4 regions of the Buttiauxella agrestis genome follow, and region 3 is predicted to be linked to each of the others. Evidence: predicted binding sites of a transcription regulator. Region 3 holds the regulator's gene; each other region holds the start of a gene.
The links. The regulator CRP, encoded in region 3, controls carbon source genes, mostly activating them, when cyclic AMP is high. The targets are predictions, from matches to a motif close to ATGTGANNNNNNTCACAT.

Region 1: the regulator CRP is predicted to act here: its motif matches at 2,602-2,619, upstream of DY231_RS12375 (PhzF family phenazine biosynthesis protein).
Region 2: the regulator CRP is predicted to act here: its motif matches at 2,192-2,209, upstream of cdd (cytidine deaminase).
Region 4: the regulator CRP is predicted to act here: its motif matches at 2,923-2,940, upstream of bhsA (multiple stress resistance protein BhsA).

What each region holds. Positions count from the first base shown of each region.
Region 1 is NZ_UIGI01000001.1:2,573,747-2,579,189, forward strand. It holds gene sad (succinate-semialdehyde dehydrogenase) at 1-778, opposite strand, end outside; gene ptrR (putrescine utilization regulator PtrR) at 880-1,740, shown strand; gene DY231_RS12375 (PhzF family phenazine biosynthesis protein) at 1,737-2,531, opposite strand; gene DY231_RS12380 (sugar transporter) at 2,699-3,892, shown strand; gene DY231_RS12385 (MarC family NAAT transporter) at 3,936-4,607, opposite strand; gene marR (multiple antibiotic resistance transcriptional regulator MarR) at 4,808-5,242, shown strand; gene marA (MDR efflux pump AcrAB transcriptional activator MarA) at 5,263-5,443, shown strand, end outside.
Region 2 is NZ_UIGI01000001.1:1,532,501-1,537,943, forward strand. It holds gene mglC (galactose/methyl galactoside ABC transporter permease MglC) at 1-339, shown strand, start outside; gene sanA (outer membrane permeability protein SanA) at 397-1,116, opposite strand; gene cdd (cytidine deaminase) at 1,248-2,132, opposite strand; gene DY231_RS07305 (CidB/LrgB family autolysis modulator) at 2,263-2,958, opposite strand; gene DY231_RS07310 (CidA/LrgA family protein) at 2,955-3,356, opposite strand; gene ldtB (L,D-transpeptidase) at 3,554-4,474, opposite strand; gene DY231_RS07320 (ABC-F family ATPase) at 4,703-5,443, shown strand, end outside.
Region 3 is NZ_UIGI01000001.1:382,173-387,615, forward strand. It holds gene DY231_RS01785 (YccS/YhfK family putative transporter) at 1-1,588, opposite strand, end outside; gene crp (cAMP-activated global transcriptional regulator CRP) at 1,681-2,313, opposite strand; gene DY231_RS01800 (OsmC family protein) at 2,628-3,032, shown strand; gene DY231_RS01805 (phosphoribulokinase) at 3,063-3,935, opposite strand; gene DY231_RS01810 (YheU family protein) at 4,008-4,226, opposite strand; gene DY231_RS01815 (hydrolase) at 4,228-5,244, opposite strand; gene DY231_RS01820 (LysE family translocator) at 5,307-5,443, shown strand, end outside.
Region 4 is NZ_UIGI01000001.1:3,075,763-3,081,205, reverse strand. It holds gene iutA (ferric aerobactin receptor IutA) at 1-1,015, opposite strand, end outside; gene DY231_RS14680 (siderophore-interacting protein) at 1,210-2,103, shown strand; gene DY231_RS14675 (TetR/AcrR family transcriptional regulator) at 2,133-2,765, opposite strand; gene bhsA (multiple stress resistance protein BhsA) at 3,014-3,271, shown strand; gene DY231_RS14665 (TetR/AcrR family transcriptional regulator) at 3,372-4,004, opposite strand; gene bhsA (multiple stress resistance protein BhsA) at 4,256-4,513, shown strand; gene ldtC (L,D-transpeptidase LdtC) at 4,586-5,443, opposite strand, start outside.

The DNA.
Region 1 (5,443 bases), 2.2 Mb from region 3:
TGTTCTGGAATCGCCCCGCAACTGCCGCCTTCACTGCCTCATTAATATCAGCGTCATTGAGCACGATAAACGGGTCTGAACCGCCGAGTTCCAGCACGCATTTTTTCAATGCAGCACCTGCCTGCGCCCCAATCGCCGCCCCCGCACGCCCGCTACCCGTCACGGTGACAGCCGCAATTCGCGCATCATTAATCGCATGGCTCACCCCTTCAGGCGTGACATTAATCACTTCAAACACGCCCTGCGGAAATCCCGCTTCGGCGAACATTTGTTTAATCAGTAACGCGCATCCCATGACGTTTGGCGCATGTTTGAGAACGTAACTGTTCCCCGCCAACAGAATCGGCACCGCACCGCGCAGCACTTGCCAAAGCGGGAAGTTCCAGGGCATCACAGCCAGAATCGCCCCCAATGGCCGGTATTCAATCACCGCCTGATGGTTTTCCACCAGAGTGCCTTCGGTTACCAGCATGGCTGGCCCGTGTTCTGCATACCAGTCACACAAATTTGCTGTTTTCGCCACTTCCGCACGAGCCTGGGTAATCGGCTTACCCATTTCTGCGGTGATCATTTGCGCCAGCGTTTCAGCGTGCTGACGCAACGCCGCGCCCAGGTGGCGTAATTTATCCGCCCGCAGAGCCAGCGGCACATTCCGCCAGACGTTAAATGCCGCGTGATTCCCCGCCAGCGCGGTATCGAGCTGCTCGGTCGTTTCAAGCGGTATGGCGGAAAGCTGCTCGCCGGTGGCCGGGTTCATTGAAATAGCGTGATGGTTCATGGTTGCTCCTGTGTTCGCGTTATGCCCATACCTTAAACCTGCGTGACAATCATGAAAAATGAATAATAATGAGCGAGTCATTCACGTATCGAGAAAGGTTTATGGATCTCACGCAGCTTGAAATGTTTAATGCGGTAGCGGAAACCGGCAGCATCAGCGCGGCAGCGGCGAAGGTTCACCGGGTGCCGTCCAATCTCACCACGCGCATTAAACAGCTTGAGGCCGATCTCGGTGTTGAGTTGTTTATTCGCGAAAACCAGCGTTTGCGCCTCGCCCCAGCCGGGCACAATTTTCTCAGCTACAGCAAACGTATTCTGGCTTTGGTTGATGAAGCGCGGATGGCGGTTTCCGGTGACGAGCCACAAGGAACGCTGCCGCTAGGTTCGCTGGAAAGCACCGCAGCGGTGCGGATTCCGGGTTTGCTCGCGATGTTTAATCAGCGTTTCCCGAAAATTCAGCTCTCGCTTGCCACCGGGCCTTCGGGCGACCAGATTGATGGCGTGTTGGATGGGCGGCTATCGGCGGCCTTTGTCGATGGCCCGATATTGCATCCTTCCCTTGACGGTATTGCGGTTTACGAAGAAGAAATGGTGATTGTCGCCCCGGCGGATCATGACGCCATTACGGATGCAAACCAGGTCAGCGGCGTCAGCATTTATGCGTTTCGCGCCAACTGTTCGTACCGCAGGCATTTTGAAAGCTGGTTTCACGCCCACCACTCGGTGCCGGGCAAAATTCATGAGATGGAGTCGTATCACGGAATGCTGGCGTGCGTGATTGCCGGAGCGGGTATTGCGCTAATGCCGCGCAGCATGCTGGAAAGCATGCCCGGCAGCCACCAGGTGTCGATATCGCCGTTGCCTGCTGACTGGCGTTATCTCAACACCTGGCTTATCTGGCGACGAGGGGCAAAAACCCGACAACTTGATGCGTTTATCGGGCTGCTTGAGCAAACGTCTTAGCGCAGTAATACTTTGCCGACTAAATAGGTGGTCGCCTGGCCGGACATTAACACCCTGTCGCCCACCAGTTGGCAACGTATATCCCCGCCGCGTTCGGAAACCTGACGCGCCAGCATCTGCGTTTTACCCAACTTTTCTGCCCAGTACGGAATCAACATGGTGTGAGTCGACCCGGTAACCGGGTCTTCTGTCAGCGCCGCCTTCGGAGAAAAGAAACGGCTGACAAAATCATAGCCTTCTGTTTGCGCGGGCGCGGTGATACACACTTTTTGATCCAGTTGACGCATCAGATCAAAATCAGGATTAATCGCCTCAACCTGCGCCTGGCTCGCGAGCAACACGGTATAGGTGCGCCCCAGCCGCACTTCCTGGTATTCGCTGATACCGAGCGAGTCCAGCAGCAACTGCGGCGGTTCAACGGGTTCACTGCCCGATGCCGGGAAATCCAGCGTCAACCAGTCGCCGTTGCGCGTAACCGTAAGCGGGCCAACGAAACGCGTCTCAAAATGAATGGTGGTTTCCGGGTAATTCAGGTACTCGAAAATCACATGGGCCGAAGCCAGAGTCGCGTGGCCACAAAGATTGATCTCCCCTTGCGTGGTGAACCAGCGCAATTCAAAACCGCTGTCGGTGGTAATAAAAAATGCCGTTTCCGACTGGTTATGCTGGCGTGTCATCGACAGTAACGTTTCATCTGGCAGCCATTCGGTGAGTGGACATACCGCCGCGGCGTTGCCACCGAAAGTGGTATCGGTGAACGCATCAACCATATAAAAATCAATTTGCTGCATGGTCTTTTCTTCCTGTGTGGCCTGATGACATCTACCATGCCACGCCTTGCGCGATTCGCGGAACAATAAAATGAGAGTTAAATCACAAAATCAGTTGTATGGCTGGATTGATGGTTTTATGATCGCCTGCTCACCAAACCTTTCATTTATCAGCGCGAAACCCATCTATGACAACAAGCAACGTATCACGCAAAACGGCGTGGCTACGCGTCGTTACGCTGGCGGTCGCCGCCTTTATTTTTAATACCACGGAATTTGTTCCGGTTGGTTTGCTTTCTGACATCGCCGATAGTTTTGGTATGCAAACGCCACAAGTCGGGATCATGCTGACGATTTACGCATGGGTCGTCGCGCTGATGTCGCTGCCGTTTATGCTGCTGACGAATAAGGTCGAGCGTAAGCGGTTGTTGATTTGCATTTTCGCCCTGTTTATTGCCAGCCATGTCGTTTCTTTTGCCGCCTGGAATTTCACCGTCCTGGTGATCAGCCGCATCGGTATCGCCTTTGCCCACGCAATTTTCTGGTCGATTACCGTATCACTGGCCATTCGTATGGCTCCTGCCGGTAAAAAGGCGCAGGCGATGAGCCTGATTGCCACGGGAACCGCGCTGGCGATGGTCTTAGGTTTGCCGCTCGGGCGCATGGTGGGGCAATATTTCGGCTGGCGCACTACCTTCTTAGGCATTGGCGCAATCGCCGCCCTGACACTGTTTTATGTCATTAAGCTGCTGCCAAAATTGCCAAGCGAGCATTCGGGCTCGCTGAAAAGCGTGCCTGAACTGTTCAAACGCCCGGCGCTGGTGAGCTTGTATGCGTTAGTCGCTGTGGTCGTCACCGCGCATTACACCGCCTACAGCTATATTGAACCGTTCGTGCAAAACGTTGCGGGCTTGAGCGCCAATATGGCGACTTTCCTGCTGTTAGTGTTGGGTGGTGCCGGGATTATTGGCAGCGTGATGTTCGGCAAATTGGGCAACCGACATTCATCGACACTGGTCAGCGGCTCCATCGGGCTGTTGGTTTTGTGCCTGGCATTGTTGTTACCGTCTGCGCAAAGTACCGTGAATTTAACCATTCTGTGCCTGTTCTGGGGCATCGCTATTATGGTTATCACACTCGGAATGCAGGTGAAGGTTCTGGCGCTGGCGCCGGATGCAACCGACGTCTCGATGGCCTTATTCTCGGGGATTTTCAATATCGGGATTGGCGCGGGCGCATTAGTCGGAAACCAGGTGAGCCTGCATTTTGAGATGTCCAGCATTGGCATGGTGGGAGCCGTGCCTGCCCTGGTCGCCCTGATTGGGTCAGTATTAATTTTCCGCCGCTGGCCGGTTTCTTTAGAAGAACAGCATAACCATTGATGAAATGAGGGCGACGGCAATAAACCGTCGCCCTTTTTACCGCTTAATTTGCCGGGAAATGGGTCACTATTTCCAGTATGCCGTTAATAATAAACTGCACGCCCATACAGACTAATAAAAAGCCCATCAGACGAGAAATCGCTTCAATACCGCTCTTTCCTACCAGCCGCATTATCGCCCCGGAGCTGCGTAAACTGCCCCACAGAATCAGGCCAACCAGTGCAAAAATGATTGGCGGAGCCACCAGCACAACCCAGCCCGGGAAGTTCACACCGTGTTCCACGGTTGAAGAAGAACTGATTATCATCGCAATCGTACCCGGCCCGGCCGTGCTTGGCATGGCGAGTGGGACAAAGGCGATATTGGTATCCGGCTCTTGTTCAAGCTCCTCCGCTTTGCTGTGAGCCTCTGGAGACTCATGGGCTTTTTGTTGCGGGAAAAGCATGCGGAAACCAATAAACGCAACAATTAAACCGCCAGCGATACGCAAACCAGGAATGGAGATACCAAATGTATTCATCACAACTTGCCCGGCGTAGTACGCAACCATCATGATGATGAAGACATTGATGGATGCCATCAACGAGGTTCGATCGCGCGCCTTCTTGTTCATATCTCCGGCAAGCCCGAGGAACAATGCTACTGTGGTCAACGGGTTAGCAAGCGGCAGTAATACCACTAACCCCAGCCCAATAGCCTTAACCAAATCCATCATCTGCTGTCCTTTATTTCGGTGTCTTTTTGCGCTGCTGAGTATAGCAGCCAACCTGTCCCGCGTTGGTTATCAGAATTGTATCAATGTTAAAAACTGAACCGTTTTAGCTATTCGTGTCATCACTGATTCATAACGTTGACTTATGCTTGCCTGAGCAATAATATCTGCCGTGATTAAATATACTTGCCTGGGCAACCATAGTGAAAGATAAAAACGATCTGTTCAACGAAATGATCCCCCTCGGACAACTGATCTACATGGTTAACCAGTACAAGGAGCGCCTGCTCAACGAGCATCTTTCCCCGCTGGATGTCACCTCGACCCAATTTAAAGTGCTCTGCACCATCTATCGCGAAGAATGCATTACCCCGATGGAGTTGAAGAAATCGCTTTCTGTGGACCTCGGTGCGTTAACCCGCATGTTAGACCGCCTGATTTGCAAAGGATGGGTCGCGCGTTTACCGAATCCCAACGACAAACGTGGTGTGCTGATAAGACTGACTCCGGAAGGAGCCACGCTTTGCGAGAAATGCCGCAGCCTTTTGGGGAAAAGCATGCACCAGGAACTGATAAAAAATCTGACCGCTGATGAAGTGGACACGCTTTATCAACTGTTAACAAAGGTATTACCGTAAACCTGAAAAGAGGTGAAACGATGTCCAGACGGAACAATGATTCAATAACAATACAAAGCATATTGGACTGGATTGAAGAGAACCTGGAAAACCCCCTCTCCCTTGAGAAGGTTTCACAGCGTTCTGGTTACTCGAAGTGGCACCTGCAAAGGATGTTTAAAAAAGAGACCGGTCATTCATTAGGCCAATACATCCGTAATC
Region 2 (5,443 bases), 1.2 Mb from region 3:
GTTAACGTTGCCCTTAACCTGATCATGATTTATGCGCTGTCTGGTGTGTTCTACGCATTCGGCGGGATGTTAGAAGCGGGCCGTATCGGTTCTGCGACCAACAACCTCGGCTTTATGTACGAACTGGATGCGATTGCGGCGTGCGTGGTGGGTGGTGTGTCATTCAGCGGCGGTGTGGGAACGGTGGTAGGCGTTGTCACCGGTGTTATCATCTTTACGGTTATCAACTACGGCCTGACGTATATCGGCGTGAACCCTTACTGGCAGTACATTATCAAGGGCGCGATTATTATCTTCGCGGTTGCGCTGGATTCACTGAAATACGCTCGTAAGAAGTAATCTCTACGGTTTACCAAGACCCGCACAGGACGATATGTGCGGGTTTTTTTATGCACTCTATTTCTTCTCTTTCTTCTGCAATTCCAGCAACTGTTCTGGTGTGACTGCCGGATAAGCTTGCGCATCTTCAGGCACTTCATGCATGGCAGGAATAGGCACCAGCGGCCCCAGGAAACGCGGCTCACGTTTGAAGATATACAAATCTGCCAGCGCACCCAAACGCGCACCAAACTCCCTGATACGCACTGTCATCATATTTTTTGGCGAAGGGACGGCGTAACACTGCGCCTGAATGCCCATATGCAGGGCAATAAAGAGGGCGCGTTCGCAGTGAAAACGCTGAGTGATAATAATAAAATCATTGGTATCAAAGACTTTTCGCGTACGAACTATAGAGTCCAGAGTACGGAAACCTGCGTAATCCAGCACGATATCGGCAGGATCGACACCACCGGCAATCAGGTCTTTACGCATGGTCATGGGTTCGTTGTAGCTTTGCAGCGCATTATCGCCGCTCAACAGCAGGTAGTTCACCTTGCCGCTGTTATAGGCATTTAACGCACCCTGAATTCGGAATTGATAATACTGATTAATCACACCGGTGCGGTAATACTTGGCAGTGCCCAACACCACGCCAACCTGGCGATAGGGCAAATCTTGCAGTTCGTCGTAAACGTAAGGTGCAGTTTTCCAGCTTATCCAGCGGTCAAGACAAAGCGCAGCCACCACAGCCAAGCCGATTATCACCAACAGGCTATAAAACAAGCGCTTCAACATGGACTTGCGGCTCAATAAAGGGATGGAATTTTATCCAAGGCTACTTTACCTGGTGGTGAAGAGCAAGATTCGCGGAATTGGTTGGACTAAAAATCGCCAATGCGAGCGCTCTCGCGCCCGCATTGTTTTCATCAATTCAACAGTGCGCGGTCGATATTCATACAACCCAACGCTTTTAACGTGGCGGCTGTCGCATCCCATTGTGTCAATGGCGCTTCGGCTTTTTCAGCCAGAATCGCACGCTGGATATCATTGTAATCGTAGCCAGAAAGGCTCAACAGATTCAGCGCGGCTTGCAGAGGCGGCAGGGAAGGGTTGAATGCGGCGTTTTCGGCATAACTGCCGGTGAAAATCGTCCCATCGCGCATTTCCAGCGCGACACCAGAAGGTGCATTGCTGTAAGGCGCATGGCTACGGTTTGCGGCCGTGATGGCGGCATGGCTGAGTTCATCGCCTTGCAGCGTAAAGCCATGATCCATTTCATCCAGCAGCAACGTTTTGATTTCTAAATCACGCGGACCAAATGCATCTGGCAGATAGTCGCCAAGAGTGGCAGGCTTGCGACCTGGAAGATTAATACGCAATGCCACGCCGCTGTTCAGTTCATTCATAAACTGGCGGCAATGGCCACACGGCGTGTAGTTGACGGTAATCGCGGCGAGGGCTTTTTCGCCACGCATCCACGCATGGGTAATTGCACTTTGCTCGGCATGAACGGTTTGCTGCATGGTGGAGCCAAGAAACTCCATGTTGCCGCCGAAATAGAGATTTCCGCTGACGCCACGCGCTACCGCACCCACATAGAACTGCGACAAATCCGCGCGGGCACAGGCTGCGGCAAGCGGCAGCAAAGCAAATGCCAGCGCATCATCATCAAGCCCGGTCTGGGCTTTCAGTGATTCCACTTCCGCGGCGCTAAACATCGCCGGGAAGTGGGCATCAGCAATCAAGGGTTGCAAAGCGGCTTGCAGTGAAGCCGGGAGTTGTGCGAGAGCAGCCTGAAAACGTGAGCGCATGGATCGTAGCCTCATAACAAGTAATTGAATCGTAGTTTACGGTTCTGTATGGGCTTTATATGTGATCTTTCTCTAATTACAAATGCAACTTATGAAATAAAGAATGAAATTGCGCGATCTCTCGCAAGTTTTAACCAAACACAGCCAAAATCACCGGGAATAAGAATGGGGCAACCAGCGACGTAATAATGCCGCAAATCACCAGCGCCAGTGAGCTGAATGCGCCTTCCTGAAAATCCAGTTCAGCACAACGCGCAGTCCCAAGGGCGTGAGAGGCAGCACCCATCGACAGGCCGCGCGACGCTTTGGTTTTGATACCCATCAGATTCAGAATGCTGTGACCAAACACCGCGCCCAGAATCCCCACAAAAATCACGCAGACGGCGCTAATTGCCGGGATGCCGCCGATACTGCCGCCCACCGCCATGGCAATCGGTGTGGTGACAGACTTAGGCAAGATTGACGCGGCGATTTGTGGTGTGGCACCCATTAATAATGCAACCGATGTACCGGTAATCATCGCGACCATGCTGCCAATAAAACAGATGGTGATAATGGATTTCCAGCGTGCACGAATCTGGTGAAGCTGTTCATACAGTGGGAACGCGAGGGCAACTACCGCCGGTTGCAGCAAATCGTTCAGCACTTTACTGCCAGCGAAATAGTGATCATAGGGCGTACCGGTAAACACCAGAATGGGGATGATAACAATCATCGAAACCAGTAACGGGTTCAGCAGCGGCGACTTATAACGCATTCCGATTTGGCGAGCGAGAAAGAAGGTCACCAGCGTTAAAGGCAAAGACCACCAGATATGATGCATCATTTTGTTTCACCCTCGCTTTCACCCACGACTTTACGTTCGCCATGTACCAAATGAGAACTCCAGCTCACGATAACTAATACCACTAAGGTACTGATAAAGCAGGAGACAACCACCGGGCCAAATTGCTGTTTTATCACATCAACATACTGCATGACGCCCACACCAATCGGTACAAAGAGCAGCGCCATATAACGAATCAGCAGGTGGCAACTTGGTTTAACCCATTTCGCTGGCAGGATTTGCAGAGACAGCAAAACAAACAGAATTAACATGCCAATAATGCTGCCGGGAATAGTGATCGGCAACAGCGATGCAATAGCAATGCCCACATATAAGCATATGTAAATTAATACAAATGAACGCAGGTACTGCCAAATTACGGTGAGCGAATTACGCATGGTGATGACCCTTTAAGAAACGCATTCATCATACAATTAAAGCTGAAAATGTGCTACCGATCACATCATGAATTATGAGCATACCAAATATTCCAAATTGGAACGTTCCAGAATGTTTTGGGCAATCTGCCAAATCCCATTTTGCAGGCATAAAAAAAGCGACCCGTAGGTCGCTTAGTTATGCTCGAAAGGTTCGATTAGTTCAAACGTACCGGCATACCGGAACGGTTCAGAATCGCCTGATCCAGCACGGTGCTGTCAACGTCTGGCTGAGCGGTAATGGCAGTCACGTTGCTTTTCAGCGCGATTGGCACGATCTCAGTTGAGTTGAACTGCTCTTCAGTCGTGGACAGTGGGTTATGTACTTCTACATAGCGCGTGCCATCAGGCTCAACGGTGGCTTTCACCGGTTCGTTGATGAACTGAACGCGCGTACCGACTGGCACTTTCTCGAACAGGAATTTGATGTCTTCGTTACGCAGACGCACACAACCGTGGCTCACACGCAGACCGATACCAAAGTTGGCGTTAGTACCGTGAATCGCATACAGACGGCCAATGTACAGCGCGTACAGACCCATTGGGTTATCTGGACCGGCTGGAACAACAGCTGGCAGCGGCGTACCGGCAGCAATATATTCTGCGTGCATTTTCGCCGTTGGTGTCCAGGTCGGGCCTGCTTTCTTACGTTCTACCTTAGTGGTCCAGTTCAGCGGAGTATCTTTACCCAACTGGCCGATACCGATTGGCAACACGATGACGGTGTTGGTGCCAGCCGGGTAGTAGTAAAGGCGCATTTCAGCACTGTTAATCACGATACCTTCATGAACGGTATCCGGCAGAATTAACTGCTGAGGAATGTTCAGGATGGTGCCCGGCTTTGGCAGATAAGGGTCCACACCAGGGTTCGCTTCCAGCATGTTGGAAAGACCCATCTGGTAACGCGCCGCATACTCTTCCAGCGGTGCAGTGCTACCTTCAGGGACAGTAACAACCTGGTTTTGACCAATCAGACGGCTGCCATCGGTTGGCAGAGGATAGGTCACGGCAGAAGCTGTCTTACTGAAAGACACGACAGCCACAAATGCCAGTAAAATTGTGCGTAGTTTCATATTCATGTTATGTGAAGTATTTCTGGCCATGCAGGCTAGTTAGTGAAGAAACGGAGCGATTTGAGCGCGCATTATATGTGCATTCCGCCAGACAGGGAAATCAGATGTGGATTAAATCACACTTTTTTGCACTTTGATTATTTTATCACCAGCGCACAAGCAGAGCGATCTACACGTTGAGTTATGGCATAATGTGCCCGATCTCACATATTACAATTTTATCAGGACATCTCTGTGCTAGTTTCCAGTAACGTCACAATGCAGTTCGGCAGTAAGCCGTTGTTTGAAAATATTTCTGTCAAATTTGGCGGCGGCAACCGTTACGGCTTGATCGGCGCCAACGGTAGCGGCAAGTCTACCTTTATGAAGATCCTCGGTGGCGATTTAGAGCCAACGCTGGGTAACGTTTCACTCGATCCTAACGAACGCATCGGTAAATTGCGTCAGGATCAGTTCGCCTTTGAAAAGTTCACCGTTCTCGATACGGTCATCATGGGCCATGCCGAACTGTGGGAAGTAAAAGAAGAGCGCGACCGCATTTATGCGCTGCCAGAGATGAGCGAAGAAGACGGCTATAAAGTTGCCGATCTGGAAGTTCTCTACGGCGAAATGGACGGTTACACCGCCGAAGCGCGTGCCGGTGAATTACTGCTTGGCGTAGGCATCCCTGTTGAACAGCATTACGGCCCGATGAGCGAAGTCGCTCCAGGCTGGAAACTGCGTGTGCTTCTGGCGCAGGCGCTGTTCTCAAACCCGGATATCCTGCTGCTCGATGAACCGACGAACAACCTCGACATCGACACCATTCGTTGGCTGGAAACGGTGCTTAACGAACGTAACAGCACCATGGTTATTATTTCGCACGACCGTCACTTCCTGAACATGGTTTGTACGCACATGGCTGACCTGGACTACGGCGAACTGCGCGTTTATCCAGGCAACTACGACGAATACATGACGGCGGCAACACAAGTG
Region 3 (5,443 bases):
GAATCGCATCTTGATCGCGCTCCAGAGCATCGTGGGCGTTCTGGCGCAGCAAACCACTTTGCCACTGTGGCCACAGCCATACCATGCCACCAAAGGCAATCAGGCAGCCGAGCAACGTATCTATTAAGCGCGGGACGATGTACTGCTCGGCGCTGAGGGTGATCAGTTGCAGGGTGTAAACCGCCGTGACGGTAAAGCCAATTGTCGCCCAGCCGTAACTCTTACGAATGAACAAATAGCTGACCAGCGTAATGACCAACATCGCGGCCAGCGCGATATCTTGCGGAAAGTGGAAGTGCAGTGCGATGCCCGCTATCGCCAAACCTGCAATCGTGCCTGCCGACCGGTGAAGAATTCTCACCCGGGTCGCGCCATAGCCGTTTTGCGTCACAAACATTACCGTCATCAAAATCCAGTAAGGTTTGGGCAGATGTAAAAACCCCCCCAAAATACTGGCGATGGTCAGCATTACACCTAATCTGGCGGCGTTACGCAGCGCGGCGGATTTCAAAGACAAATAGCTTTTCAGTGCTGCCCAAAGTGGCAAACGACGCTGCCGGTCTTCCATCAAATCACGGATATATAACGGGCGCTGGGTGCGTAAAACACGGCCAATCCGACTGAAGTGGTAATGACAAAATTGCCCAACCGGGTTATCCGGATTTTGACGTGCGATTTTCTCGAGGGCATCAATCTGTTTATCCATCGTGAAACGCTGTGGGAACCGATGATAAAGAATGTCATCAGCCAGCACACGTAAACGCGCCGCAATGGTCTGCGCGTTCCAGCGAATCACGGCTTCAGCGTGGCTTTTCTCAACCAGTTTTTGCACTTCGGCAGGTTGGTGAAGGCTGACGGAAATGTGTTCTTGTAAATCCAGAGCGACCTGAAACGCACGTAACAAGCGTTTGTAGCCATTTTGCTGGTTCGCCGCCAGCATGTGCAATTGCTGGTAGCAGACCGTGATCAGGTCAACGGCTTTTTGCTGCCGCTCCAGGAGCGGAGGCAGCGCTTTTTCAGGATCGGTATGCTGCGTGAGCATCCCGTATTTGGCTTCGCAGTACTCTGCCAGTTGGCGATAGAGCAGGCTTAATGATTCACGCAGTGGCTGCTCGCGCCACATCCAGAACCAAAACCAGTTAAACACGCCGTACCAAATTGTACCGCTGACATACAGCAGCATGGGCTTCCAGATGGGCATATTCCCGGCCATGCTGAGTGTAAAGATGGCGGCAATGAGTGAGGCGGGAAGCAGACGAGCGTGCAGGGAGCTGATTTCGGCTGTGACGCCCAGCAATAGCGCCATCACGGCCAATATCACCGGCAACGGCACGGAGGTATAAAGCAACAAAAGCTGCATGATCAAACTGCTGACGGCAAACAGACTACCGCCGACGATCAGGCGTTTGAAGAAGCGTTTATGGGGGGTATCAAGCCCTGCAATGTTGCAGCAGGCAGGGACTAAAGAGAAAAGCAGGCCGGACTGGAGATTGCCAAAGAGCAAACCTACTGCCACCGGAAGGCACAGCACCAGCGTTTGCCGCAGTGCGTAGTTAACTTCAGGATGGTAGATAAGCCGACGCCACATAAGTCTTATTTAATCCCTTTTTACCGCAGGGGTTAGATTTTAGAGACAAAAAAGGCGTGTTATGAAGCAACACGCCATTTTTGAGACGGAGATTAACGAGTGCCGTAAACGACGATCGTTTTACCGTGAGCAGAGATCAGATTTTGATCTTCCAGCATTTTCAAGATACGACCAACGGTTTCGCGAGAGCAACCCACGATCTGACCGATTTCCTGACGGGTAATTTTAATCTGCATACCGTCCGGGTGGGTCATTGCATCAGGCTGTTTAGCCAGGTTCAGCAGTGTCTGCGCGATACGACCAGTCACATCAAGGAATGCCAGGTTACCGACTTTCTCAGATGTCACTTGCAGACGGCGAGCCATCTGGGAAGACAGGCGCATCAAAATGTCTGGATTGACCTGAATGAGCTGGCGGAATTTTTTATATGAAATTTCAGCCACTTCGCAGGCACTTTTAGCACGAACCCAGGCACTACGTTCCTGACCTTCTTCGAACAGCCCTAACTCGCCAATGAAATCGCCCTGATTCAGATAGGAGAGGATCATTTCCTTGCCCTCTTCATCTTTGATCAGAACAGCCACAGAACCCTTGACGATGTAATACAGCGTCTCAGCCTTTTCACCCTGGTGAATCAGTGTGCTCTTCGATGGATACTTATGAATGTGGCAATGGGACAAGAACCATTCGAGAGTCGGGTCTGTTTGCGGTTTGCCAAGCACCATGCGCGGTTATCCTCTGTTTTATAACTGGCTACCAACGACAGGACGCTAAACATCCTGTCTGGCGTTGCAAGTATTAGAATATTCCCCACCTTGGGGAGATGGCATGCAAGTCATTCTTGCTGCCTGTAATTAGTGATGTCCTCTGCATACATGCATAACGTCAATGTATCGATGTAGCATCTGGATTGTTTTAGCATAGCTTTTGACAAGTGTCTCCTATTGTCTCGTTTCAGCTTGACGCAGGTCGCCTTCCATTGCCAGATTTGCTGAATCTGCGTACTCTGAAAGACAATTTTTTCAACGGGAGAAGTAACATGCAAGCACGAGTGAAGTGGGTTGAAGGGTTAACCTTCCTTGGGGAGTCCGCTTCTGGACACCAGATTCTGATGGACGGTAATTCTGGCGATAAAGCACCCAGTCCGATGGAAATGGTTCTGATGTCCGCTGGTGGTTGTAGCGCAATCGACGTGGTTTCTATTTTGCAAAAAGGCCGCTACAACGTGACGGATTGTGAAGTGAAACTGACCTCTGAGCGCCGCGAAGAAGCCCCGCGTCTGTTCACACATATCAATCTGCATTTCATCGTGACAGGCAAAGAGTTGAAAGATAATGCGGTTTCACGCGCTGTAGACTTGTCTGCTGAGAAGTACTGCTCTGTTGCGTTGATGCTGGAAAAAGCCGTAAACATCACCCATAGCTACGAAGTGATTGAAGGCTAGAGTGAAGTAAAAGGGCGGTGTTTAGCCGCCCTAATTATTGATATTCCGACCTTCCGCCAGGCGCTTAACTAACGGCGTCATGATCAACTCCATTGCCAGTCCCATCTTGCCGCCCGGCACCACCAATGTATTGATGTGGGAAATAAATGAGCCTTGCAGCATGGCGAGCAAATACGGGAAATCGATATCATCCAGACCGCGAAAATGAATCACGACAAAGCTTTCATCTAAAGATGGAATACCGCGTGCGGCAAACGGGTTAGAGGTATCTACCGTCGGTACACGCTGGAAGTTGATATGCGTGCGGGAAAATTGCGGTGTGATGTAATTGATGTAATCGTCCATCGAACGCACGACGGAATCCATTACCGCTTCACGGGAATGACCGCGCTCGCTGGTGTCGCGCACCAGTTTTTGAATCCACTCCAGGTTGACAATCGGTACTACGCCAACCAGTAAATCGACGGCATTGGCGACGTCGTGCTGCGGGGTAACGACACCGCCATGCAAGCCTTCATAAAACAAAACATCAGTCGGTTCTGGTAACGGTTGCCATGGAGTAAACGTGCCGGGAATCTGATTCCAGGGTACGGCTTCGTCATAGGTATGAAGATATTTACGTGATTTACCTTGCCCGGTTTTGCCGTATTCAATAAACGTTTGTTCAAGTAAGCCGAAGTCGTTGGCTTCCGGCCCGAAGTAGCTGATATGGCGGCCAAGGTCACGCGCTTTACGAATCGCCATATCCATTTCAGGACGGGTGAAACGATGGAAACTGTCGCCTTCAACTTCAGCTGCACGTAGGTTTAATTGCTGGAAGATTTTACGAAAGGCGATGCTGGTGGTGGTCGTTCCCGCGCCGCTGGAACCTGTTACGGCAATAACCGGATGTTTGGCTGACATAAGGCAACAACTCCATGGGTAGTAGCAAGTTTGGTTGGGTGAAGGCAGTTGTATTATGCAGTATAGGCAGGCTTAGCCGCGAAATTGCCCGCGAGCCATGATATTCACCGTTTCATGAAGTTCTGACCATACCAGTACCGCTTCACCACTTTGCAGTTGGCGCTTAACATCAGCCACCTTTTGCTCAAGTGAGCGCTCTTGTTCACCATAATCTGTGCCTTCGCGTAATACAAAGGATTCAATCAGATTATCAAGCGTTTCGGGAGGCAGGTCTTGCCAGGGAATCATCATATTACTGGTCCAAAAATTGAGACAGCCATTGCGGGATGCGTTGCTCAAGCCACATTTCAGGGCGGCGTAACGTGCCCCCCACAAACCCAACATGCCCACCGTAGCGCGTAAGTTGGTATTCGATATTAGCAGGCAATATGGCTTTATCCGGGATCACATGATGATCCATAAACGGGTCATCTTTGGCGTGGATGATGAGCGTCCGGGTTTTGATTTGTGGCAGTAATGGCATCGCGCTGCATTGACGGTAGTAGTCGATAGCATCAGCAAAGCCGTGAATCTTTGACGTAATCAAATCATCAAACTCGCGCAGACGGCGCATTCCTTTAAGCTGACGCATATCAACAGGGAGAGTCCCCGGATAGCTTCTGAGCTTACGTGCGGCATTTTTCTTCAGCAGATTCAAAAGATAGTGCTGATAAACGCGGGAGAAGCCTTTTTCGATATGCGCGCTGCAATGTTCCAGCATCAGAGGTGCTGACACTATGACACCGGCCTGTAGCGTGCAGTCAGCACCTTGTTTAGCCATTAAACAAGCGAGCATATTCCCGCCGAGGGAAAACCCCACTGCCGCCGTCGGCACTTTGCCATAACGGGTACTGAGCCAGTCCAGGAAGTAGCTACCGTCTTCAGTTTCGCCCGAGTGGTAAATGCGCTTCATGCGATTTGGCACACCGCTACATCCACGGAAATGCATGACTACGCCCAGCCAGCCTTGCTTGCTGGCGGCCTCAATTAAGCCGTGAGCGTATGGGCTGTGCAGGCTGCCTTCGAGACCATGAAAAACAACTAACCGTGGTTTATGCAATGCCTGGCGTGGGTCTTCGCTCCAGGCAAGATCGACAAAATCCCCATCCGGCATGTCCAGACGTTGCCAATGAGGTTTGAAATTGAGGCGACGGCGAATCAAACGCGGAAGCATGGTTTGCAGGTGCGGATTACTGACACCCTTCAACGGACGAAATTGATCATCTTCTTCGTGATTAAAATTCAATACTGCGGGACTTGTCGTAGCCATATCACACTGTTAGTTTCATTTAGTTTGCTAATTAACTTTACCGGGTGTGGAGCACCCATTTCATGGAAACGCTTTTCTTCTCAATGCTTGGTTTTCTTTGGGTCGCGGCTATTACACCCGGCCCGAACAATATGTTACTGACTTCTTCCGGCGCCAATTACGGCTTTATGCGCACCATTCCGTTGATGATTGGCATCAT
Region 4 (5,443 bases), 2.7 Mb from region 3:
GCTGCGAGGCCGAGAAACTGGTGACTGCGCCACGCGTCAGGGTCGGGAACGGATAGAACGTCAGGGATTCATCACGATAATAAATCTGCCCAACCAGCTCCTGGCCGAGGAAATCGCTGTTGGAATATTGCAGGCTAATCAGATGGCGCTCGGTGCCTGGAATACGGTCTGAATTGAGCTGGTCGCTGACGTAAGCATTACCATTTCCGGTAACAGCCGAGAAGTTTTCGCCCAGGTCTAATCCGTAATCATCATCGCCCTGGCTCTTGTAATATTGCGTCACTAACTGTAATTGCTGAGTTTCATCAATATTGAGCGTGCCTGTTCCCATCACATCCAGACGGTCAGAATACTGCAAGCCGGTTTGCGTGTTATCAAGCAGAGTCTGGTCGCCATTGCCATCGAACCAGCCACCGAACTTCTGATAGGCCACCGACATTCGGCCGGACGCATGTTCGTTGCCGCCAGAAATAGCCCCTGCGATACGCTCATCGTGATCTTTGCTGCTGTTAAAGCCTGATTTAATACCCGATTCAAATTCCATCTGGGTTTCAGGCTGGCCTTTTTTGGTGACAATGTTAATCAAACCACCGGTACTGCCGCCGCCGTACAAAGAGGTCGCGCCGGAAATCACTTCAATATGCTCGATGTTGAACGGGTCAATGGAATCAAGCTGGCGGCTATCGGTACGGGAAGAATTCAGACGAACACCATCTACCAACACCACGATAGAGCGGCCGCGCATGTTCATGCCGTAGTTGGTGCGGCTTTGACTGCTGACATCAAGCCCTGGAATTAACTGTGCAAGTGCATCTTTCAGCTCCTTGCCACCCTGGATTTGTTGTTCGAGTTCAGTTCCTTCGATAACCCAGGTCGTCTGCGCCATTTCTGCCACGGTACGGTGCATACGGTTCGCAGAAACCAGAATATCTTCTTCTGAAGTTTGCTGCGCAAAAGCCGGAGCCATCATAGCCAGTAGCAGCGGGTTAAGCACCCAGCGTGCATTTTTATGCATCATCATCATTCCTTAGATGGAAAAGATTAACATTTGAAAATATTTTGAAATAAGAACGGACTGAATTTTGCCGATAACGGTTCTCATTATCAATCTCAATTGATAGTATTTCTTAAATTAATCTTATGAATAATCACATGATTTATGTGGTTTACTTTTTCTGGATGTAGGCCTGAAGCGGCAAAGGAGTCGAAATGGCAGGAGTGCAAGGGTATCGCTTGTTTAATGTCCAGCTAGTGCATAAATCGCAAGTTTCACCTTCGCTATTAAGTCTGGTTTTCGGCGGCCCGGACGTTGCACATATGAAATGTGACTCGCCCGATCAGCGAATCAAAATGTTATTTCCCTCTGAAGATGGCTCCATTCCGGCTCTGCCTAATCAAGGTGAGTGGTATCAGTTGCTGCAACAATTGCCCAGGGAAAAGCGACCCGTGGTGCGCACTTATACCTTGCGCAAGGTTGATCGCGAGCGCCAGGAAGTCACCGTTGAATTTGTCAGCCACGGTACGGAAGGCCCGGCATCAGCCTGGGCAATTAACTCCCAGCCTGGCGACCAGATTCAAATCGTTGCGCCTAATGCCGAATATGCTCAAGACAGCGGTGGATACGAATGGACTCCGCCGAGCGGTTTACGCCATGGGCTAATCATCGCCGACGAAACGGCATTGGCCGCGGCGAAAGGTATTCTTGAATTGCTGGCTGCGGGGCAGAACCCGCCACAAATTCAGGCATTTTTTGAAGTGCCAGACGAAGGCGACTGTGTCGATTTGAGCGAGTTCAGCTTCGCGAAAATTCACTGGTTAGCGCGTAAACCAGCGAATGCCTCGCATGGAGAATGCCTGCTTAAATCTGTGAGAGAAAATGTGCAGGTACCTGAAGCAGCAGGCGTGACGGAAGCACTTAATGAAGAAGCGGAAGGCGAACTGTTGTGGGATAAAGCGACCACGGGCAGCAATGATTTTTATGGCTGGGTCGCGGCAGAATCCACAGTGGTGAAACTCCTGCGCCGCCATTTGATTGGTGAATGTGGCGTGAACCATGATGCAATCAACTTTATGGCGTACTGGAGTCAAGGGCGAGTGCGTTAAAAGAGTAGGGCGGCAAACGCCGCCCTGTATTAGATTTTTTTAAGTTCTGGCATCAGCCGCATCGTCGTATTCACGATTTGCATCAGCTCTTCATAGCTGGCGTTTTCGCGCGCGCTCACAGACATCCCCTGAATAATACAGCACAGGTACTTAGCCAGTTTACGGATACAACTGGTCGCAGGCATTTCGCCTTGTTCCTGGCGCTTTGCCAGAAAACGCACCAGTGTTTCTTCCTGCATCGACTGGCGCGTTTTTATCACTGCCGCGATATCTTCCGAAGACGCTGCCAGCACGGAGGAGGTACAGATGATAAAGCAACCTGTTGGGGTGTCTTTCTCAGTAAAGAGCTTCGCAATCAGCGAAAAATAATCTTCCAGTGCTTGTTCGAGCGTGCGTTCTTCGCAGAACAGGCAATTCTCACGCATTTGCGAGAAACGTTCGATATAGCGATCCAGAACGGCCTTGAATAACCCTTCTTTGTTGGTGAACTCTGCGTACAGCGTCGGAGCTTTTGCGCCCGTCGCTTCAACCAGATGCGCCAATGAAGTGGCCTCATAACCGTGTTGCCAGAACAAAGCCATAGCCTTGTCGAGTGCTGCTTCCCTGTCAAACACCTTCGGTCGGCCCCGGCTTTTTTTAATGCAAGTCGTATCAGATGACATATGCGCCGTTTAACCTTTGTCTGTTTATTGAACGATCATTATAAAAATAATATCACGCAGTAGCTATAGGGAAGAGTGAAAAAATAATTAATTCCTATGCTTATGAAAATAAGAGCTTTTATAAAATAATTAACGGTCGTTATAAAAATAATTTGACGTGTGATGCAGATCACGATTATGATTTAGTTATCGAACGTTAAGTAAATAAATTTAACGGCCTTATAAATAATTATTTCAAGGTAACTATCATGAAAAACGTAAAAACTCTTATTGCTGCTGTTGTTCTTAGTTCAATTTCTTTTGCAAGCTTCGCAGCTGTTGAAGTTCAGGCTGCTCCAGCAGGCGAGCAGAAAGTAGGGACTATCAGCGCATCCGCCGGGACTAACCTGGGTTCTCTGGAAGACCAACTGGCGCAGAAAGCTGAAGCAATGGGCGCAAGTTCATTCCGCATTACTTCAGTCACTGGCCCAAATACATTGCACGGTACTGCGGTAATTTATAAATAAGCCTGTGCCCTCTAAGTAAAAATTCTCTCCATAAGAAAGGCCCTGTTGAAAAACAGGGTCTTTTTCTATTGCTGAAAAGGGCGGCAGGCGCCGCCGAGGGTTAGATTTTTTTCAGCTCCGGTAACAAGCGAAGTGTCGTGTTGACGATCTGCATTAATTCCTCGTGGCTCGCGTCTTCCCGTGCGCTGACTGACATGCCCTGAACAATACAACACAGGTATCTAGCCAAATTTCCAACGTATGTTGTGGCCGGGATTTCACCTTTCTGCTGGTGTTGCTCGAGGAATTTAAGCAGCGTGGCTTCGAGCAGAGACTGACGAGCCTTGATCATTTCAGAGATATCGTGCGAAGAGACTGCCAGAACGGACGAAGTACAAATCATAAAGCACCCCGTTGGGGTTTCTTTATCGGTAAACAGTTTCGCCACCAGATAAAGATAATCCTCAAGCGCCTCTTCAAGCGTTCGATTGTCACAACGCAGGCAGGTCTCTCGCAGTTTCGTCACACGAGCAAGGTAACGGTCTAAGACAGCCTTGAACAAACCTTCTTTATTGGTGAATTCGGCATATAACGTTGGGGCTTTTGCCCCTGTTGCTTCAACCAGATGTGCCATTGAAGTGGCTTCGTAGCCGTGTTGCCAGAACAAAACCATGGCCTTATCGAGTGCGGATTCTTTGTCGAACACTTTTGGTCGGCCACGGCTTTTTTTGGTATCGCAGGTGTCGGTAGACATAATTAGCCGTTTTAACCTTTTCTATTTTATGAGCGATCATTATAAAAATAATATCTCATGGGTTCTAGTGCTAGTTTGTCCAAAAATAAATCATGGCTATCTGTATGAAAAATAAGTCATTAATAAAATAATTAACGGTCGTTATAAAAATAATTTGACGTGTGACGCAGATCACGTTTATGATTTACTTATCGAACGTTAAGTAAATAAATTTAACGGGCTTACAAATCATCTGCTTAAGGTCAAAAATCATGAAAAACGTAAAAACTCTTATCGCTGCTGTTGTTCTTAGCTCAATCTCTTTTGCAAGCTTCGCGGCTGTTGAAGTTCAGGCAACGCCAGCAGGCCAGCAGAAAGTAGGCACTATCACTGCAACCGCCGGGACTAACCTGGGTTCTCTTGAAGACCAACTGGCTCAGAAAGCTGAAGAAATGGGTGCGAGTTCATTCCGTATTACTTCAGTAACCGGTCCGAATACATTGCACGGTACTGCGGTAATTTATAAATAAGACTCACGGAAAAATGAGTTTCATAAAAAAAGGCCCTGTTAAAAAACAGGGCCTTTTTGCATCTCAAAACAATTAAATCTCGTTGCTGGCAATACCGTACGCGTTCACTTCAATCGGCATCCCGGAGCGGTGCTGCATGGCTTGTTCCATGACGTTAGCATCTGTTTCTGGTGCAGACTGGAACTGTTTCATCTGCTCTGTTAACACAATCGGTAGTACTTTTGGATCGTCATCAATGTGTTTAGACAGAGGCTGATGGACTTCAACTAAACGCCTGCCATCTGGCTCCACTGAGGTTTTAATCGCGGTGTTGATGATGCGCACAGGCGTACCAACAGGCATCTCTTTGTACAACGCTTTAATATCGTCATCACGCAGTCGAATACAGCCAGAACTCACGCGCATTCCAATCCCAAAGTCCGCATTCGTTCCGTGCAGCAGATAAACGCCACCATAGGCTGCGAGGCGGATGGCATGGTGGCCCATTGGGTTTTCCGGCCCGGCTGGAACGACCGCCGGAAGTTTGATTCCGTTCGCCAGGTAGCGAGCGCGAATATTGGCCGTTGGCGTCCAGGTCGGGTTGGCGCGTTTATCTGAAACGCTTGTGACCATAGTTGGTGTCACGGTGTCGCCACCGAGTTGGCCAATGCCAATCGGGTAAACGGTTACGCTATTTTTCCCTGCGGGATAGTAATAAACACGCAGTTCGGCAAGATTCATTACCAGCCCCTGACGCGGCGCATCTGGCAATAGCATCTGGCGCGGAATCGTCAGCACGCTACCCGCACGTGGCACATACGGATCAACACCTGGATTTGCCTGAAGCAGGGCAAGGAAGCCGACATTGTATTTTTTGGCGATGGCTTCAAGCGAGCCGCCGTTATCTTCGACCACATGGAAAAAGTTCTGGCCGATAAGGCGACTGCCTTC